One region of the Mediterraneibacter sp. NSJ-151 genome, then DNA from elsewhere that is predicted to be linked to it. Evidence: predicted binding sites of a transcription regulator. Region 1 holds the regulator's gene; each other region holds the start of a gene.

Evidence for each region. Region 1 encodes HrcA, which represses chaperone genes, less so after heat shock. Its sites were predicted from a motif close to TGTTAGCACTCNNNNNNNNNGAGTGCTAACA; they were not measured.
Region 2: the regulator HrcA is predicted to act here: its motif matches at 2,479-2,509, upstream of LQE94_RS09655 (co-chaperone GroES).
Region 3: the regulator HrcA is predicted to act here: its motif matches at 4,809-4,839, upstream of LQE94_RS11655 (Hsp20/alpha crystallin family protein).

The regions. Positions count from the first base shown of each region.
Region 1 covers NZ_JAKVPP010000003.1:161,685-169,027, reverse strand. Annotated here, with positions in the region: gene lepA (translation elongation factor 4) at 1-1,228, shown strand, start outside; gene hemW (radical SAM family heme chaperone HemW) at 1,230-2,420, shown strand; gene hrcA (heat-inducible transcriptional repressor HrcA) at 2,632-3,687, shown strand; gene grpE (nucleotide exchange factor GrpE) at 3,705-4,340, shown strand; gene dnaK (molecular chaperone DnaK) at 4,390-6,255, shown strand; gene dnaJ (molecular chaperone DnaJ) at 6,442-7,343, shown strand, end outside.
Region 2 covers NZ_JAKVPP010000008.1:33,426-40,768, forward strand. Annotated here, with positions in the region: gene topA (type I DNA topoisomerase) at 1-1,079, shown strand, start outside; gene codY (GTP-sensing pleiotropic transcriptional regulator CodY) at 1,211-1,990, shown strand; gene LQE94_RS09650 (hypothetical protein) at 2,102-2,413, shown strand; gene LQE94_RS09655 (co-chaperone GroES) at 2,535-2,822, shown strand; gene groL (chaperonin GroEL) at 2,909-4,534, shown strand; gene guaB (IMP dehydrogenase) at 4,792-6,246, shown strand; gene LQE94_RS09670 (peptidoglycan recognition protein family protein) at 6,330-7,037, shown strand; gene LQE94_RS09675 (YqeG family HAD IIIA-type phosphatase) at 7,129-7,343, shown strand, end outside.
Region 3 covers NZ_JAKVPP010000011.1:13,926-21,268, reverse strand. Annotated here, with positions in the region: gene uxaC (glucuronate isomerase) at 1-221, shown strand, start outside; gene LQE94_RS11685 (bifunctional 4-hydroxy-2-oxoglutarate aldolase/2-dehydro-3-deoxy-phosphogluconate aldolase) at 292-939, shown strand; gene LQE94_RS11680 (sugar kinase) at 951-1,979, shown strand; gene LQE94_RS11675 (Hsp20/alpha crystallin family protein) at 2,272-2,700, shown strand; gene LQE94_RS11670 (Hsp20/alpha crystallin family protein) at 2,784-3,242, shown strand; gene LQE94_RS11665 (hypothetical protein) at 3,497-3,643, shown strand; gene LQE94_RS11660 (AEC family transporter) at 3,738-4,640, shown strand; gene LQE94_RS11655 (Hsp20/alpha crystallin family protein) at 4,978-5,436, shown strand; gene LQE94_RS11650 (DnaJ C-terminal domain-containing protein) at 5,572-6,615, shown strand; gene LQE94_RS11645 (SAM-dependent methyltransferase) at 6,750-7,343, shown strand, end outside.

The sequences.
Region 1 (7,343 bases):
ACAGGCCTTGATCTTTGATTCTGTATATGATTCTTATCGTGGAGTTATTGTATTTTGCCGAATCAAACAAGGTAATGTGCGAAAAGGTACTCCGATTAAGATGATGGCTACAGGAGCTGTGGCCGATGTAGTTGAAGTTGGGTATTTTGGTGCAGGTCAGTTCATCCCTTGCGATGAACTGGAAGCAGGAATGGTTGGATATATTACAGCCAGCTTGAAAAATGTTAAAGATACTCGTGTTGGAGATACTATTACAAATGCGCAAAATCCATGTGCAGAACCTTTGCCAGGATATAAAAAAGTAAATCCAATGGTATATTGTGGGCTCTATCCTTCTGATGGAGCAAAATATCCTGATTTGAGAGATGCATTGGAGAAGCTGCAGTTAAATGATGCAGCACTACAATTTGAACCGGAAACATCTATTGCGTTAGGTTTTGGATTCCGTTGTGGTTTCTTGGGATTACTTCATCTGGAAATTATCCAGGAGCGTTTAGAAAGAGAGTACAATCTGGATTTGGTAACAACAGCACCGAGTGTAATCTATAAAGTGCACAAGACAAATGGTGATTTAATAGAACTCACAAATCCAACAAACCTGCCGGATCCGTCTGAGATCGACTATATGGAAGAACCAATTGTAAAAGCTGAAATAATGGTAACTTCGGAATTTATAGGCGCAATTATGGATTTATGTCAAGAACGCCGCGGTGTATATCAGGGAATGGAATACATTGAAGAAAAACGAGCTGTATTAACGTATCACCTTCCACTTAATGAAATTATTTATGATTTCTTTGATGCATTAAAATCTCGTTCCAGAGGCTATGCATCTTTTGATTATGAGATGTTAGGATATGAGCGTTCAGAACTTGTCAAATTGGATATTCTTATTAATAAAGAAGAAGTGGATGCACTTTCATTTATTATTCATAGTTCTAATGCATATGAACGTGGACGCAAAATGTGTGAGAAATTAAAGCAGGAAATTCCAAGACAAATGTTTGAGATCCCGATTCAGGCAGCAATCGGTGGAAAAGTAATTGCCAGAGAAACAGTTAAAGCAATGCGAAAAGATGTTCTTGCTAAATGTTATGGTGGTGATATCTCACGTAAGAAAAAACTTCTCGAAAAACAAAAAGAAGGTAAGAAGAGAATGCGTCAAGTCGGAAATGTAGATATCCCACAAAAAGCATTTATGAGTGTATTGAAATTAGATGAAGATTAATATGAAGAGAGAATTAGAATTATATCTCCATATACCATTTTGTGTAAGAAAGTGCAATTATTGCGATTTCTTTTCTGCAAGTGGAACAAAAGAAGAATTAAATGCTTATGTTCAGGCTTTATGTAAAGAAATTAATCGTTATAAAGATTTTGCAAAAGAATATATAGTAAAGACGGTTTTCCTCGGAGGAGGAACACCGTCTCTTTTGACAGCAGATCAGATGAAACTAATTTTTGAAAATCTAAATCAGATTTTTACCATCGATCCTGTTGCAGAAATTACAATGGAGATGAATCCAGGAACTGTAAACATTGAAAAATTAAGAAGCTATAAACAGGCAGGTATCAACCGTGTGAGTATCGGATTGCAATCAACAGAAAATAAAGAATTGAAAATGTTGGGAAGAATTCATACTTACGAAGATTTTTTAAATACATGGGAAGCTGTTGAACAAGCAGGATTTAAGAATAGAAATATTGATCTGATGTCAGCACTTCCTGGACAAACTTTAAAAAGCTGGGAAAATACACTGAGAAAGATTCTAACACTTAACCCTGAACACATTTCTGCATATAGTTTGATATTAGAAGAAGGAACGAACTTTTATGAGTGGTATTGTAAAGGTCAATTTGATGCGGGTGACTGGAAACTTCCTTCCGAAGATGATGAATATACAATGGGAGAGATGACCATTCAAATGTTAGAAAGTTGTGGAATGCACCGCTACGAGATATCCAATTATGCATACCCGGGAAAAGAGTGTCGGCATAATCTTGGATACTGGGACAGAGTGGAATATCTTGGAATTGGTGCTGGTGCAGCCTCTCTGATTTCCATTCAAAATAAAAATACTTCAGAAATACAAGAACAAATCCGTTTCAATCATATTAAGAATCGAGATAAATATATTCAAACCATTAATCAAAAACAAGCGATTGAAATAGAACATGAATACTTAACATTAGAAAATCAAATGGAAGAATTTATGTATTTGGGATTGAGAAAAACAGCTGGAATTTCAAAAAATAAGTTTCACAAGTTTTTTGGTAAAGAAATTGGGGAAGTTTATGGAAGTATAATAAAAAGGTTGGAAGAAGATGAATTGATAATAAGTAAAGAAGATAATCTCATGCTTACTCACAGAGGAATGGATATCAGCAATTATGTATTATCTGAATTTTTACTTTCATAAAATCAAATACTAATAAAAGTAAGAAAAACTTTGATTGTTTATGTCAGAGTTTTTTCTTTTTTATAGAAATATATAATAAATTTTTATTTCTATAAAAAAATGATAAACAGTGTTGACAAACGGAAATCAAGGTGCTATCTTATTACTTGTAAGGTGTTAGCACTCAAATAAGTGGAGTGCTAATAGCGAAGAAAGAGGAGGTTTTAAGAAGATGGATATAGAATTAACAGATAGACAACATATTATACTTAAAGCAATTATCCAGAATTATCTTGAAACCGGAGAGCCGGTAGGTTCAAGAACTCTTTCGAAATCAACCGACTTGAATTTAAGTTCAGCAACAATTCGAAACGAGATGGCAGATTTAGAGGATATGGGATATATTTTCCAACCACATACTTCTGCCGGAAGAATTCCTTCGGATAAAGGATATCGGTTATATGTAGATATGTTGATGGCCGATAAGGAACAAGAATTATCAGATTTGAAAAATGTTGTTTTAGAAAAATCTGATAAGGTTGATAAAGTATTAAAACAAGCAGCGAGAGTACTTGCAAATAATACAAATTATGCAACCATGATTTCTGCTCCGATCAACCATAAGAATACATTGAAATTCATTCAATTATCACAGGTGGATCCAGAACAGATTGTTGCAGTTATTGTAATGACGGGAAATGTAATCAAAAACAAGATTATCGAAGTTGATGAAGAGTTAGGCAATGAGACGATGCTAAAGTTGAATATGCTTCTGAACACTTCCCTCAATGGCATGTCTATTGAGGAAATTAACCTTGGGCTGATCGCCAGATTAAAAGATCAGGCAGGTATTCACAGTAAAGTAATCAGCGATGTGCTGGATGCTGTTGCAGATATTATTCATGTAGAAGATGATATGGAAATTTATACATGTGGTGCGACAAATATTTTTAAGTATCCGGAATTAAGCGATAAACAGAGTGCACAGGAAATAATAAGTGCCTTTGAGGAAAAACAACAGCTTGCAGAACTGGTTACAGAAACTCTTTCAAATGAAGAGAATACAGGAATACAAGTTTACATTGGCGATGAAACTCCGGTCAAGACAATGAAAGATTGCAGTGTTGTAACAGCTACTTATGAGTTAGGCGAAGGAATGCGTGGAACAATCGGTATTATTGGTCCGAAGCGTATGGATTATGAACATGTAATGAAGACATTACAGACATTGAAGAATGAACTGGACACTTTAAATCGTAGAGATTTAAGCGAACAGGATATAGAATAAAATTGGTGGAGGAAAAAATGAGTCAGGAAGATATGGTAAAAGAAGCAGTAGAAGAGGCAAAAGCAAAAGCCACACAAACTGTTGAAGAAGAATCTGAAGAGGTGACAGAAGAGGCTGTTGAAGCTGATGACTCTGAAGAAGAAACCTTAGAAGATGAATCATTAGAAGAGACAGAGAAATCTGGAAAAAAATTATTTGGTAAGAAAAACAAGAAAGACAAGAAAGACGAAAAGATTGAAGAATTAACAGATCGTCTTACTCGTCAAATGGCTGAGTTTGATAACTTCCGCAAGCGTACAGATAAAGAGAAAAAACAGATGTACGAAATAGGAGCGAAAGATATCATAGATAAAATTCTTCCCGTCGTGGACAATTTTGAACGCGGACTGGCAGCTGTGTCAGAGGAAGATAAATCACATCCTTTCATGGAAGGAATGGATAAAATTTACAAACAGTTAATGACAACTCTCGATGAAGCAGGTGTAAAACCAATCGAGGCTGTCGGACAGGAATTTAATCCTGATTTTCACAATGCAGTTATGCACGTAGAAGATGAGGAGGTGGGCGAGAATATCGTCGTGGAAGAGTTCCAGAAGGGTTACACATATCGTGACAGTGTTGTAAGACACAGCATGGTAAAAGTAGCAAATTAGAAGTAGTAAATCAGTAAATTTAGAATGATAAATTAGGAGGACAAATATCATGGGAAAAATTATTGGTATTGACTTAGGTACAACAAACAGTTGTGTTGCCGTAATGGAAGGTGGTCAGCCAACTGTTATCGCAAATACAGAAGGAGCAAGAACAACACCTTCTGTTGTTGCATTTACAAAAACAGGAGAACGTCTTGTTGGTGAACCTGCAAAACGTCAGGCTGTAACAAATGCAGACAAAACTATCTCTTCAATCAAACGAGAGATGGGTACAGATTACAAAGTAACAATTGATGACAAAAAGTATTCTCCACAGGAGATTTCTGCAATGATTCTTCAGAAACTGAAAGCTGATGCAGAAGGATATCTTGGAGAAAAAGTAACAGAGGCTGTCATCACAGTACCTGCTTACTTTAACGATGCTCAGCGTCAGGCTACAAAAGATGCCGGTAAAATTGCAGGACTTGATGTTAAACGTATTATCAACGAGCCTACAGCAGCAGCACTTGCTTATGGTCTTGATAACGAAAAAGAGCAGAAAATCATGGTATACGATTTAGGTGGTGGTACATTCGATGTATCTATCATCGAGATTGGTGATGGAGTTATTGAAGTATTATCTACAGCCGGAAATAACAGACTTGGTGGAGATGATTTCGACCAGAAGATTACAGATTATATGCTTGCTGATTTTAAAGCAAAAGAAGGCGTAGACTTATCTACAGATAAGATGGCACTTCAGAGATTAAGAGAAGCAGCAGAGAAGGCAAAAAAAGAGCTTTCTTCAGCTACAACAACAAATATTAACCTTCCTTTCATTACAGCAACAGCAGAAGGTCCAAAACATTTTGATATGAATCTTACAAGAGCTAAATTTGACGAATTAACTCGTGATTTAGTTGAAAAAACAGCTGAACCTGTACGTCGTGCACTTTCCGATGCAGGAATCACAGCTTCTGAATTAGGTCAGGTTCTTCTTGTAGGTGGATCTACTCGTATTCCAGCAGTACAGGAAGAAGTAAAACGTCTGACAGGTAAAGAGCCAAGCAAATCTCTGAACCCAGATGAATGTGTAGCACTTGGTGCTTCTGTTCAGGGAGGTAAACTTGCAGGAGATGCCGGCGCAGGAGATATCCTTCTTCTTGATGTAACTCCATTGTCATTGTCAATCGAAACAATGGGTGGTGTTGCTACAAGATTGATTGAGCGTAATACAACAATTCCAACAAAGAAGAGCCAGATTTTCTCTACAGCAGCAGACAATCAGACAGCCGTAGATATCAACGTTGTACAGGGTGAAAGACAGTTCGCAAGAGATAATAAATCACTCGGACAGTTCCGACTGGATGGAATTCCTCCGGCTCCACGTGGAATCCCACAGATTGAAGTTACATTCGATATTGATGCAAATGGTATCGTTAATGTATCCGCAAAAGATCTTGGAACTGGAAAAGAACAGCATATTACAATTACAGCAGGCTCTAACATGTCAGATGCTGATATCGATAAAGCTGTAAAAGAAGCAGCTGAGTTTGAAGCACAGGATAAGAAACGTAAAGAAGCTATCGACACAAGAAATGAAGCTGATTCTATGGTATTCCAGACAGAAAAAGCGATTAAAGAAGTCGGTGACAAATTAGATGCAACTGATAAAGCAGCTGTAGAAGCTGATTGTCAGGCATTGAAAGATTTGCTTGCTAAATCTACTCCAGAAGAGACTACAGATGAGCAGGTAGCAGAAATTAAAGCTGCAAAAGATAAATTGATGGAAAGTGCTCAGAAGCTCTTTACAAAGATGTATGAACAGACAGCTGGTCAGGCAGGTCCACAGGCAGGTCCTACACCAGAAGCAGGTCCGGCTCCTGAAGGATTCCAGGGTGACGATGTCGTAGATGGAGATTATAAAGAAGTTTAATAAAATGTATGACACATTTAAATAAACACATTGTGTTACTGTTTACAGATTTTGTAGACAGTAACACTTTATCTACGAAACCGGTCAAATGGTTTCGTAGATTTTCACGTTGCAATTTGTTGTAGTTTGTGGTAGATTGTAAACGTTTATGTAACTTAGTAAGAGAAATGAAAGGTAGTATAGATTATGGCGGAATCAAAAAGAGATTACTACGAAGTGCTTGGCGTAAGCAAAGATGCAGATGATGCAGCAATCAAAAAAGCATATCGTGTTCTGGCAAAAAAATATCATCCAGATATGAATCCTGGAGATGCTGAAGCTGAAAAGAAATTTAAAGAAGCTTCTGAGGCGTATGCCGTCCTCAGCGATGCAGATAAACGTCGTCAATATGATCAGTTTGGTCATGCAGCATTTGAAGGTGGTGCAGGTGGAGCCGGCGGTGGCTTTGGTGGCTTTGATTTTAATGGAGCTGATTTTGGAGATATCTTTGGAGATATTTTTGGAGATATTTTCGGTGGTGGCAGAAGAGGTGGTCGTGCCTCAAACAGTCCAATGAAAGGTGCGAATATCCGCAAGAGCATTCGAATTACTTTTGAAGAGGCAATTTCCGGCTGTGAAAAAGAATTGGAATTAGTATTAAAGGATCCTTGTACTACATGTAACGGAACCGGTGCAAAACCTGGAACATCTCCGGAAACATGTCCAAAATGTGGCGGTAAAGGTCAGGTTGTCTATTCGTCACAATCATTTTTTGGAACTGTGCAGAATGTGCAGACATGTCCAAATTGTAATGGAACGGGTAAAATTATTAAAGAGAAATGTTCTTCATGTTTAGGAACAGGATATACATCAAGCAAGAAAAAAATCCGAGTTACGATTCCTGCCGGTATCGACAATGGTCAAAGTGTGCGAATTCGTGAAAAAGGCGAACCAGGTGTAAATGGTGGTCCTAGAGGAGATTTACTTGTGGAAGTAAATGTATCTCGCCATCCTATTTTCCAGAGACAGGATATGCATATTTTCTCAACAGTTCCTATTTCATTTGCTCAGGCTGCTTTAGGAGCAGATATTCGCGTTCCTACTGTAGA
Region 2 (7,343 bases), on a different contig from region 1:
CAGAGAAAAAGACAGGGAAGAAGATTCAAGATGCGCATGAAGCGATCCGACCTTCTGATATTACAAGAACACCAGCATCATTGAAAGACTCTTTGACAAGAGATCAGTTTAGATTATATCAGTTGATTTGGAAACGTTTTACTGCAAGTAGAATGAAACCAGCAGTGTTTGAAACAACTTCTGTAAAAATCGGTGCGGCAAAGTATGTATTTACAGTATCTACATCAAGATGTGTGTTTGAAGGATTCCGCACAGTTTATACAGAGGCTGATGAAGAAAAGGAAGTAAGTAATGTTCTTGTGAACGGATTGAGTACAGAATCTGTTCTTACAAAGAAAGAGGATGAAACAAAACAACATTTCACACAGCCACCGGCACATTATACAGAAGCATCTCTTGTAAAGGTATTGGAGGAGCAGGGAATTGGACGACCAAGTACGTATGCACCGACAATTTCAACGATCATTGCAAGACGATATGTTACAAAAGAGGGCAGAAATCTGTATATGACAGAAATCGGAGAGGTTGTAAATAATATCATGAAGCAGTCCTTTCCAAGTATTGTGGATGTGAGCTTTACAGCAAATATGGAAGGGCTTCTGGATATGGTAGAAGAAGGAAAGGTCGCATGGAAAGAAGTAATCCGTAATTTCTATCCGGATTTGGATGAAGCAGTTCAAATTGCAGAAAAGGAACTGGAGAGTGTTAAGATTGAAGATGAAGTTACAGATGTGATATGCGAAGAGTGTGGACGTAATATGGTTGTAAAATATGGACCACATGGAAAGTTCCTCGCATGTCCCGGATTCCCGGAATGTAGAAATACAAAACCATATCTTGAGAAGATTGGAGTTCCGTGTCCTGTTTGCGGCAAGGAAGTTGTAATCAGAAAAACGAAAAAAGGAAGACGTTACTACGGATGTGAGAATAATCCGGAATGTGAATTTATGTCTTGGCAGAAACCATCGAAAAAGAAGTGTCCGAAATGTGGAGGATACATGGTTGAAAAGGGAAATAAGCTGGTTTGTGCCGATGAAAAATGCGGATACGTAGAGACGATTGAAAAAGAGAACGCATAATAAAAAGTTTATTGAAATATTCGAAAAAAATATGAGCACTTTGATTGAAAAGTTAGGAATTGTATGATAATATACCCTTATATGGTGATTTAATATGAGTTGTACATACAATTCGGACATGGAGGAAAATGATGAGTGTACAGTTATTAGATAAAACAAGAAAAATCAATAAATTATTGCATAACAATAATTCGAGCAAGGTTGTATTCAATGATATTTGCGCTGTCATGACAGAAATTCTTGATTCGAATGTACTGGTTGTAAGTAAAAAAGGAAAAGTTTTAGGTACAAGTAAATCAGTCAATGTAAAAGAAATCAAAGAATTATTGGAAGAACGTGTGGGCGCTCATATCGATAAGATGCTGAATGAACGTTTGCTTAGCATTTTATCTACAAAAGAGAATGTCAATCTTGAGACTCTTGGATTTTCAGGGGATGTTGTGAAAGGCTATCAGGCAATTATCACACCAATCGACATTGCAGGAGAGCGTCTTGGAACGTTATTTATCTACAAGCAAAATGAAGGATATGAGATTGACGACATTATTTTGAGTGAGTACGGAACAGCGGTAGTCGGACTTGAGATGCTTCGTTCTGTTAATGAGGAAAGTGCAGAAGAGACAAGAAAAGAGCATATTGTTCAGTCTGCGATCAGTACATTATCTTTCTCAGAGCTTGAGGCAATTGTTCACATTTTTGATGAATTGAATGGAACAGAAGGAATCCTTGTGGCAAGTAAGATTGCAGATCGCGTCGGAATTACAAGATCAGTAATCGTAAATGCATTGCGCAAATTTGAAAGTGCAGGAGTTATTGAATCGCGTTCTTCAGGAATGAAAGGTACTTATATCAAAGTGTTGAATGATTATGTATTCACAGAATTAGAGAAGATTAAAAAAGAAAGAATGTAATTTGAAAGTTCAACCAGAAAGGGTATCAGTATTCTGATGCCCTTTCGTTTTCAGAAAAAAGATTCATTCATAATTTTTAAAGGTGTAGAATAATATAAAGGAGGACCGGAAATGTACGAAGGAAATGCAGTTGCGCTGCAAATGATAAAAACAATTTCGGCGGATGGAGTATTTGATGATGCAACACATCGTTGTCAGGTGTTCCGCTACGATATGGAAGAAGATTATATTTATTTGAAATTGAGAGAGAACGATCTTAAAGCAATTTCACTTGATGCAAAATATCAGTGTTATATTTCAACTAGAACAGAACTGTTATCCTGCAGTGGAGTAGTAAAAGAACGTTATCAGTCAGAAAACGGTAATATACTGGTATTTCGGATTGAAAACGGGTTTTATGTTTTAGACAGAAAGAATAAATAAATATAGATAAAAAATTTATAAACTCTGTTGACAAATAGTTAGCAGAGTGTTATTTTATATTCATGGGTTAGCACTCGAGAGAAATGAGTGCTAATAAATAGCTTTTTAAGGAGGAATTACAATGAAATTAGTACCATTAGGTGATAAAATTGTATTGAAGCAGTTAGAAGCAGAGGAAACAACAAAGTCTGGTATTGTATTACCTGGACAGGCAAAAGAAAAACCACAGGAAGCAGAAGTAATTGCAGTCGGACCTGGCGGTAATATAGATGGAAAAGAAGTAACAATGCAGGTGAAAGTCGGAGATAAAGTTATTTACTCTAAATATGCAGGAACAGACGTAGAGCTGGAAGGCGAGAAATATATCGTTGTAAAACAGAGCGATATCTTAGCAATCGTTGAGGCATAACATAGAAGAATAAAAAGGCGGAGAATAGTATCCGCTTTTTAAAATGAGAAGCAGAATTTGCAAGATAGAATTGGAGGAGTTATATCATGGCAAAAGAAATTAAATATGGTGCAGAAGCCAGAGCAGCATTAGAAGCAGGTGTGAACAAACTTGCTGATACAGTAAGAGTAACAATCGGACCAAAAGGAAGAAACGTAGTATTGGATAAATCTTTTGGAGCACCACTGATTACGAATGATGGTGTTACAATTGCAAAAGAAATTGAACTTGAAGATGGATTTGAGAACATGGGAGCACAGCTTATCAGAGAAGTTGCTGCGAGAACAAATGATGTGGCAGGAGATGGTACAACAACAGCAACAGTTCTCGCACAGGCAATGGTTAATGCAGGAATGAAGAACCTGGCAGCAGGTGCTAACCCAATCGTACTTCGTAAAGGTATGAAAAAAGCAACAGACAAAGCTGTAGAAGCAATTGCAGATATGAGCAGCAAAGTAACAGGCAAAGAGCAGATTGCAAGAGTTGCAGCGGTATCTTCAGGAGATGAGTCTGTCGGACAGATGGTAGCAGATGCAATGGAAAAAGTTTCTAACGATGGAGTTATTACAATCGAAGAATCTAAAACAATGCAGACAGAGCTTGACCTTGTGGAAGGTATGCAGTTCGATCGTGGCTATATTTCAGCTTACATGGCAACAGATATGGAGAAGATGGAAGCAGTTCTGGATGATCCATATATTTTAATTACAGACAAGAAGATTTCTAATATTCAGGATATCCTTCCTGTTTTGGAACAGATTGTTCAGTCAGGAGCAAGACTTTTGATCATTGCTGAAGATATCGAAGGAGAAGCACTTACAACATTGATCGTAAATAAATTGCGTGGAACATTTAATGTAGTAGCTGTAAAAGCACCGGGATATGGTGACAGAAGAAAAGAAATGCTTCAGGATATCGCTATTTTGACAGGTGGTCAGGTGATTTCAGAAGAACTCGGTATGGATCTTAAAGAGGCTACAATGGATCAGCTTGGACGTGCAAAATCTGTAAAAGTTCAGAAAGAGAATACAGTTATCGTAGATGGCTGTGGAGATAAAGAAGCTATCAACGGAAGAGTTGAACAGATTAAGAAAGCAATCGATGAGACAACATCAGATTTCGATCGCGAAAAATTACAGGAAAGACTTGCAAAACTGGCAGGTGGAGTAGCTGTAATCCGTGTTGGTGCTGCAACAGAGACAGAGATGAAAGAAGCAAAGCTTCGTATGGAAGATGCCTTGAATGCTACAAGAGCAGCTGTTGAAGAGGGAATTATCGCAGGAGGTGGTTCTGCATACATCCACGCTTCAAAAGAAGTTGCAAAACTTGCCGATGAATTGGAAGGCGATGAGAAAACAGGTGCTCAGATTATTCTGAAAGCACTGGAAGCACCATTGTTCCACATTGCACATAATGCAGGACTGGAAGGATCTGTTATAATTAATAAAGTTAGAGAATCAGAGCCAGGAGTTGGATTTGATGCATATAAAGAAGAGTATGTAGATATGGTAAAAGAAGGAATTCTGGATCCAGCTAAAGTTACAAGAAGTGCATTACAGAATGCAACAAGTGTAGCATCTACATTATTAACAACAGAGTCTGTTGTTTCAACAATTAAAGAAGATACTCCTGCAATGCCAGCTGGTGGAGCAGGCGGAATGGGTATGATGTAATAAACATTCTATTGAAAATAGAGAAGAGCCCGGTACAACGTACCGGGCTCTTTTTCGGTATATCAGGAAGTGATTTTGACAGGTTTAATAGATAGGGTTATAAAAGAATATTAGCAAAAATAATGGGTATAAAATAAAGAACAAATAATTCAAATTTTGGTGCGAGATTACTCTTGACAAGTATACTTAATTTTTGTAGTATATCAGATAAATATTTACGACAATATTTACGTTTGGAGAAAGAGAGGAAGATAATCATGGGTAAAATTATTGGAGAAGGAATTACATTTGATGATGTGCTGCTGGTTCCGGCATACTCGGAAGTGATTCCAAATCAAGTAGATTTATCAACACATTTAACAAAAAAAATTAAACTGAATATTCCAATGATGAGTGCAGGTATGGATACTGTTACAGAACATCGCATGGCAATTGCAATGGCTCGTCAGGGAGGAATCGGTATCATTCATAAGAACATGAGCATTGAGCAGCAGGCAGAAGAGGTTGATAAGGTAAAGAGATCAGAGAACGGAGTTATTACAGATCCATTTTATCTTTCACCGGAACATACATTGGCAGATGCGAATGATCTGATGGCAAAATACCGTATTTCAGGTGTTCCAATTACAGAAGGAAGAAAGCTTGTAGGTATTATTACAAATCGTGATTTAAAATTCGAAGAAGACTTCTCTAAAAAGATTAAAGAGTCTATGACATCAGAAGGTCTTGTTACAGCACCAGAAGGAATTACATTGGAGGAAGCAAAGAAAATCCTTGCAAAAGCAAGAAAAGAGAAACTTCCAATTGTAGATGCAGAGGGCAATCTGAAAGGACTTGTTACAATTAAAGATATTGAAAAACAGATTAAATACCCATTATCAGCAAAAGATTCTCAGGGAAGACTGCTTTGCGGTGCGGCAATCGGTATCACAGCAAATTGCCTGGAGAGAGTAGAGGCTCTTGTGAAAGCAAAAGTAGATGTGGTCGTTATGGATTCAGCACACGGACATTCTGCAAACGTAATCAAGACAGTTCGTATGGTTAAAGAAAAATATCCAGATCTTCAGGTTATCGCAGGTAATGTTGCAACAGGAGCAGCAACAAGAGCATTAATCGAAGCTGGTGTAGATGCTGTTAAAGTTGGTATCGGACCTGGATCTATTTGTACAACACGTGTTGTTGCGGGAATCGGTGTTCCACAGATTACTGCTGTTATGGATTGTTACGAAGTGGCAAAAGAATACGGAGTTCCGATTATTGCTGACGGAGGTATCAAGTTCTCAGGAGATATGACAAAAGCAATTGCAGCCGGAGCAAATGTATGTATGATGGGAAGCATCTTTGCCGGATGTGATGAAAGCCCAGGAACATTTGAATTATATCAGGGAAGAAAATATAAAGTATATCGTGGCATGGGTTCTATTTCTGCTATGGAGAATGGAAGCAAAGACCGTTATTTCCAGGAGAATGCAAAGAAATTAGTTCCAGAAGGTGTAGAAGGCCGTGTGGCATATAAAGGATTAGTAGAAGATACTGTATTCCAGCTCATGGGCGGACTTCGTTCTGGTATGGGATATTGCGGAACTGCTACAATTGAAGAACTGAAAGAAAATGGACAGTTTGTGAAGATTTCAGCTGCTTCATTAAAAGAAAGTCATCCACATGATATTCATATTACAAAAGAAGCACCAAACTATAGTGTAGAACAGTAGTATAATAAAGTTTAAATATTGGTCAGTATGAAATGTTTTTAAAATCATACTGACCTTTTTCATTTGTAGGAAAAACTCATAAAATGTGTTATGATAAGTACATGCAGAAGAAAAAAAGAAAATCAAATCATTCAATTAAAAAATATCATAGAAAATCTAGAAGAAACCGAACGAAAAAACTGGTGATCATCGGGGTGATTTTACTTATAGTGATTCTTGGAATAGGAATCATGCAAAGAAGATATGGGAGGGAACGACAGGGTCATTTGGATGTGGATGCATCTCAACCAGATATTGATGTACAGCTTTTAGATATTAATGAATATTCCAGACCGGGGATTGAGTCAGATCCAATCACCGGAATTGTAATTCATTATACAGCAAACCCCGGGAGCACGGCACAGCAGAATCGGGATTATTTCAATGGATTAAAAGATAGTCATGAAACATCCGTCAGCAGTCATTTTGTAGTGGGGCTTGAGGGAGAAATTGTACAATGTGTGCCGACTTGGGAGATTGCATATGCCTCAAATGAGAGAAATCATGACACGGTATCAATAGAATGCTGTCATCCGGATGAAACCGGGAAATTTAATGACGAGACATATAAATCAGTAGTACAGTTGACAGCTTTTTTATGTGAAAAATATGGACTTACACAGGAAAATGTGATCCGACATTATGATGTTACAGGAAAAATATGTCCGAAATATTTTGTAGAACATGAAGATGCGTGGCAGGCATTTAAAGAAGATGTGGGAGCGGCATTACAAAAAGACAAGCAAAAATAACGATAGAACAAGCTGTTCGTGTTGCAAGGTGGTTAGAAACTTGCTATAATACACAAAGCATAGCGTACAAAATAAGTGGAGATAGATAAAGATGTTTAATAAATTTTTCCCGGACGAATATATGGCTTCAACATATGTGATTTCATTTGAAAAATTATATAAAGAAGGATATCGAGGAGTAATTTTTGATATTGACAATACATTAGTCCCACATGGGGCACCGGCTGATGAAAGAGCAAAAAAATTATTTGCAAGGCTTGAGAAGATAGGCTTTCAGTCATGTCTGCTGTCAAACAATCAAGAACC
Region 3 (7,343 bases), on a different contig from region 1:
ATGCACTGGCAGATACCGGAATGATTGCAAACTTTATAGGAATGCTTACCGATTCCAGAAGCTTTCTGTCATTTCCAAGACATGAATACTTTCGGAGAATTCTATGCAACAAGATCGGTTCATGGGTAGAAAATGGTGAATATCCAAAAGATATGGAATATCTGAAACAGATGATTAAGAGAGTCTGCCATGATAATGCAGAAATGTATTTCCGATTTTAACTTATAAATGAAGCCGGCAGGATAAGTAATTCTGCCGGCTGTTGTATATAGATAGAGGAGATTATAGAAGATGGAGAATATTTATTCAAAAATTAAAGAAACAGGAATTATACCGGTTGTTGTTCTGGACCAGGCCGAAGATGCTGCTCCGCTTGCGAAAGCTTTGTGTGATGGTGGAATTCCATGTGCTGAAGTTACATTCAGAACACAAGCAGCAGAAGAGGCTATCCGTGTGATGTCAGAAAAATATCCTCAGATGCTTGTTGGTGCCGGAACTGTACTTACAACAGATCAGGTAAACAGAGCAGTTGAAGCGGGAGCAAAATTCATTGTCAGCCCGGGATTAAATCCTACAGTCGTAGATTATTGTGTGAAACGAGGAATTCCAATCATTCCCGGATGTTCTACACCAAGTGATGTAGAAGTGGCTATGGAGTTTGGGCTTAGTGTTGTGAAATTTTTCCCGGCAGAACCGGCAGGTGGACTGAATTATATTAAAGCAATTTCAGCTCCGTATTCTAATATAAGATTCATGCCGACAGGAGGGATCAATCCAAAGAATGTAAGTAGTTATTTAGAGTGTCCGGCAATTCTTGCATGCGGCGGAAGCTGGATGGTGAAAAAGGATCTGATATGTGAAGGAAAATATGATGAAATTGAAAAACTGGTCCGTGAAGCGGTAGAACTCGTTTCAGAGGCAAGGAAGAAATTAAAATAGGAGGAGAAATCATGGCAAAGGTTGTTACACTTGGAGAAATCATGTTGAGACTTTCTCCTCCCGGAAATCAGAGATTTGGACAGGCACAGTTATTTGATGTCTGTTATGGAGGTGCAGAGGCAAATGTCGCAGCATCACTTGCGCAATTTGGCCATCAGGCTGTATTTCTTTCCAAACTTCCAGATCATCCGCTTGGTGATGCTGCAATTGGACAGCTGCAGAAAGTCGGCGTAGATTGCTCACAGATTGCTCGAGGAGGAAAGCGTCTGGGAATTTATTTCCTTGAAAACGGAGCATCTGTCCGTCCGTCAAGCGTCATATATGACAGACAGGATTCTGCGATTACAGAGGCAAAGGCAGAAGAATTTAATTTTGAAAGCGTATTTAAAAATGCAGATTTATTTCATGTATCAGGAATCACCCCGGTCCTTAGTAAGGATACATCGTTACTTACACTAGAAGCTTTGAAAAAAGCAAAAAAGTATGGAGTTACGACATCTTTTGATTTGAATTACAGAGCGAGACTTTGGACAGAAGATATTGAAGGAAAGCAGAAATCTCTTGCAGAAATGATGAAGTATGTAGACATCTGTTTTGGAAATGCAAGAGATGCAGCAAAATGTCTCGGATATTCAGTTCTGGGAGTGGATCTGATTGACGGAGATTATAGTATCTGTGTAAATGAAGAAAATATGAAAAAAGTGTTGGAAAAATATCAGTTGAAGTGCCTGATCACGACATTGAGAAAAAGTATCAGTGCTTCTGATAATACATTATCAGCAGCAGTATGCAGCGAAGAAGGACTCTATACAGGAAGTTCGTATCCACTTCATATTGTTGACCGCGTAGGTGGAGGTGATTCCTTCGCAGCAGGATTTCTACATGGATATCTTTCTAAAATGAGTATTTCGGATGCACTGGAATTTGCCATTGCAGCATCTGCGATTAAACATACGATGCCTGGGGACATCAATTATACGACGGAAAAAGAAGTACTGGCACTTATGAACAGTGATGGAAGTGGAAGAGTGCAGAGGTAGAGGGATACTGGTTCATAGGTAATATGTGAAAGTTGCTTTACTGTAGAAGAAACTTGCAGGGCGTTTTTTTCACCATTTTGCATGGTTCAAGGCGTTCACAAAATCTTCACAAAAAAATTAGCACTCGCCTCTTGACAGTGCTAATAATAGGTGCTATAGTACAACTAGAACAAAGGAAGAGGAACAAAAAGAAGAGTTCCGAATCCGGAGTTGAAAATGTTGATAACACTCAGGAGCAATCCGAAAGTGCATGATTAGATTTTAAGATATCTTTTGAAAGGAGATATGACTTATGTTAATGCCTAGTATTTTTGGAGAGAATTTGTTAGATGACTTTTTTGGATTCCCATTTGATGGAAATTATAATTATAATGCAGCAGGTTTGATGACCACAGATGTGAAAGACACAGATCATGGTTATGAAGTAACGATGAACATGCCGGGAGTAAAGAAGGAAGATGTGAAAGCTGAACTGAAGGATGGCTACTTGACCGTCAGTGCTGTATCGAATAAGCAGACAGATGAGAAGAACTCGGAGGGCAAGTATCTCAGACGTGAACGTTACAGCGGTTCATGCAGCAGAAGCTTCTATGTTGGTGAAGGTGTTAAACAGGAAGACATCAAGGCTAAGTTCGAGGATGGCACCTTGAAGCTTGAAATTCCGAAAGAGGAAGCAAAGCCTGCAGTAGAGCAGAAGAAATATATATCCATTGAGGGATAATGATTCATCGGCTCAGATGTTTTTAGACAATAACAGTTAACAGATTGGAATATAGATATTTGATTGAAAAGGAGATATGACTTATGTTACCTAGCATTTTTAACAATAATTTATTTGATGATTTCTTTGATTTTCCATTTTATTATGACAACAGAGCAGAAGATAAGGCAGAGAAGAAACTGTATGGTCACCATGCAGGCAATCTGATGAAGACAGATATCAAGGAACTGGACAATGGCTATGAACTTGAGATTGATCTTCCGGGCTTCAAGAAAGACGAGATTAAGGCTGAATTGAATAATGGTTACCTGACCGTCAGTGCAGCAAAGGGTCTTGATGAAGATAAGGAAGACAAGAAGACAGGCAAGTACATCAGACGTGAGCGTTATGCAGGCGCATGTCAGAGAAGCTATTATGTTGGCGAAGATATCACAGAAGAGGATATCAAGGCATCCTTTGAACATGGTATTCTGACACTGTTCGTACCTAAGAAAGAAGCAAAACCTGCTGTAGAAGAGAAGAAATATATTTCTATCCAGTAAAAAATAAATGTATATGAAGCGCAGGAATTCTAAGCAAGTCCTGAATCAAAAAGGCCGCAGCCCATTTGGGTTGTGGCCTTTCGCTGCTTTTAGGGTTTTAAATAAATCGGATGCAAAAATGTAATAAGTTATGTCGCCGCGGTTATATCTCAATATCAAAACGGGCATTTTACAACACCATTTTCTGTTGCTATACTCATAGTAAAGATAAGAATCATAGTGATATATTTGACAGTAAATAATGGGGGATGAGTATGAATCAGAATTTATATCCGCATCTTTTTCAGCCGCTGACGATTCGCGGCGTGACGTTGAAAAACAGATTGGAATATGCGCCGACGGTTGTTCTGAAGTGTAATGCGGAGCAGATCTGCAAGGTTTCATTCACGTCATCGACATGAAGGTGCTGATCGGCTTGTTGACCGGTAATATCGGTATGTAGTATTATATGAGTTGAAAAAATGGACAGTTAAAGAGAAAGGCGAAGCATAGCGAATGATAGTTGCAACGGTATTTGGAAAGATTATTTCTATTTTTATTATTATGATTGTAGGCGTGATCTGTTATAAGATGGGAATCATTGATGATTATACAAAACAGCGTTTGTCTAGACTGAGTACACTGGTTGTGAATCCTATTTTGATTTTTACTTCCTTTCAGATGGAGTATGACAGTGAGTTGCTGAAAAAAATGGGCCTTCTTTTTGTGTTGGCCGTCATCAGTTATCTGATTTCCATTATGATTGGTCATTTCCTTTTGCATGAGAGAGAAGGGTATGATCTGTCAATTGAGAAGTTTGCAGTGACCTATGATAACTGTGGATTTATAGGGGTTCCGCTTGGTTATGCGCTTTTTGGAAATATCGGTGTTATCTATGCAACCGTGTTTGTCGCCGTTTTTCATATTTTCTGCTGGACACATGGCATCATGCTGTTGGATAAAGGTGGTTTTCAGCTGAAGAAGCTGATTAATCCGTGCCTCATTGCGGTCATCGCAGGTATGGTATTCTTTATTTTTCAGATTCGTCTGCCGGAAAGTATTGATTTTGCAATGGGTGCCATTGGCGATATGAATACGCCGCTGGCGATGCTTTTGTCCGGCGCGATTATGACACAGCTGAATTTTAAGGAGGTTTTGACAAAAAGAAGACTCTTTTTCGTGGCGTTACTGCGCCTGATCGTTTCGGCAGGTCTGTTCTGTTTGTTACTGAGATTTCTGCCGATTGATGATCAGATGCGGACAGTAGCCGCAGTGACTGCAGCGTGTCCGGCCGGTGCCATGACGATTACGATGGCGATTATGTATGAGCATGATGATCATTATGCGACAGAGCTTTTTACAGTGACAACGCTGCTTTCAATCCTGACAATGCCACTGTGTATGCTGATTGCCGGATAGGGCACTGCGCAGCAATTTTACATGCGAATACGTCACGATGAAAATCAAACTAAATCATAAGCATTTCTTGGTGTGCCGTCGGCAACATGGATAATTCCGCAGTAGCGGAAGCCATAACTGTCGATGGCATTTTGCATGACTTGTAGCGTTCACAAAATCTTCACAAAAAATTAGCACTCACCCATTGACAGTGCTAATAATAGGTGCTATAGTACAACTAGAACAAAGGAAGAGGGAAATAAAAGAGAAAGCCTCAGATCTGAAAGTTCAAGAACACAACATTTTTGATAATCAAAAGTGCTAACATATATGGATTCAAAAAAAGGAGAGATGACTTATGTTAAGACCTAGTATTTTTGGAGAAAGCTTTTTAAATGATTGGAACGATTGGGATAACTGGATGAATTTTTCATTCCCGGATGTAGAGAAAAAGTTGTATGGAAAACATGCAGCACATGTAATGAGAACAGATATTAAGGAACATGATGATGGATATGAATTGGTAGTAGATTTACCAGGATTCAAGAAAGATCAGGTTCAGGTAGAATTGAAAGATGGTTATTTGACTATCAGTGCAGAGAAAGGTCTTGAAAAAGACGATAACGAGAAGAAAGGAAAATATCTCAGACAGGAACGTTATTCAGGAAGCACAAGCCGTACATTCTATGTAGGCGAAGGCGTTACAGAGAAGGACATTCATGGAAAATTTGAGAATGGTATTTTGACACTCGATATCCCGAAGAAAGAGGAGAAGAAAGAAGTGGAAGCGAACCACTTTGTAACCATTGAGGGATAGGATAAAAAGAGCTCCCTGGGAAGTCCTGGGGAGCTTTTTCTAAATAAGAGAAAAATTTTACGTGTTGTTGATTTGAAATAAGTTGATAGATGCTGTTAAGGCAATGCTTTGAAAAAATATCAGGAGGTGATATGAATGGCAAAGAGGGATTATTATGATGTATTAGGGGTTAGTAGAAGTGCAAGTGCCTCAGAGATCAAGAAAGCTTATAGGAAGCTTGCAAAAAAATATCATCCTGATACGAATGCGGGAAATAAAGAAGCAGAACAGAAATTCAAAGAAGTTACAGAAGCGTACAATGTATTAAGTGACGAAGAAAAGAAAAAAATGTATGATCAGTTTGGTCATGCAGCATTTGACGGAAGTGCACCAAATGGAGCATATCAAGGTAATGCAGGAAATTATGGTTCTGGTTTTGGCGGCTCTTACAGCGGAGCATATCAAGATGCGAATGGCGCTTATCACGAATATCATTTCAACAGCAGTGACAGGGGAGACATTTTTGATGATATGTTTGGAAATATCTTCCATGGTGATGAAAGCGGCAAAGGTTTTGGCAGTTTTAGAAGCGGAAGTACCGGTGGTTTCAAAGGCTTTGGAAGTGGCGGAAGCAAAGGCTTTGGCGGGCAATATTATCAAAATGCACCACAAAAAGGTTCCGATATCCACGCAGATGTAACAGTAGGATTTGATGAGGCAGCATTTGGCTGTGATAAGATAATTACATTACAAAATCCATCAGATGGAAGCAGTCAGTCGTTAAAAGTACACATTCCGGCCGGTATTGATACCGGAAAAAGTGTACGGCTTCGAGGAAAAGGCCAGCCGGGATTTCAGGGCGGCGAAGCCGGAGATTTGTTCTTGAAAGTGACAGTTGCCAATAAACCGGGATATGAACGAAAAGGTTTGGATGTTTATACAACGATACAAATTCCATATACAACAGCAGTATTCGGAGGCGAAGCAAGAGTACACACGTTGTATGGCGATGTGATGTGCAAGATTAAAGAAGGAACACAGTCAGGAAGCAAGATTCGATTAAGAGGAAAAGGAATTGTTTCCATGAAAAATGCATCCGTGCATGGAGATCAGTATGTCACAGTGGAAATTCAAGTGCCGAAATATTTGAATCAAGAAGCAAAAGAAAAATTAAAAGAATATCAGAGAGCGTGTGCGTGATAAAAAATAGTACACGCGGATAATAGAAAGAGACTTTACACTATGCTATAATATTTACGATAAAGGCAGAGTGTAAGGTCTTTTTTTACTTTATACAAAAGCCTTTCCATTTTACACAAAGGAAATAAATAAAAATGTCGAATGTAAATGAGTATAATTGGGATAAGTTGTTAAAAATAAAAACAAGTGGCAGAGATGATACAAAAGCAGACCAATATTGCTATCCGTATGAACCTACGCCATATTGTGTACTTGAGAGACTGGCAAACAGCGGGTATATCAAGAAAAATAATTGCGTGATCGATTATGGTTGTGGAAAGGGCAGGGTTGATTTTTTCTTATCTTATCAGACAAGATGTAAAAGTGTCGGAATAGAATATGATGAACGGATTTACAAAGATGTCTGTAATAATCAAGACACTGCAGTTTCCGGTTCAAGAACCGAATTTTTACTTCAAAAAGCAGAAACATATTCATTAGAAAAACAAGAAGACAGGATGTTTTTCTTCAATCCATTTTCAATAGAAATATTGAGAAATGTAATAGCTCGAATTGTTCAATCATATTATGCAGAACCAAGACAAATGTTGTTGTTTTTCTACTATCCGTCAGATGAGTATATTGCGTATCTGATGACGGTAGATGAATTGACATTTGTTGACGAGATCGAGTGTATGGATTTGTTTGAAGGAAACAATAAACGTGAACGAATTATGATTTTCGAGATA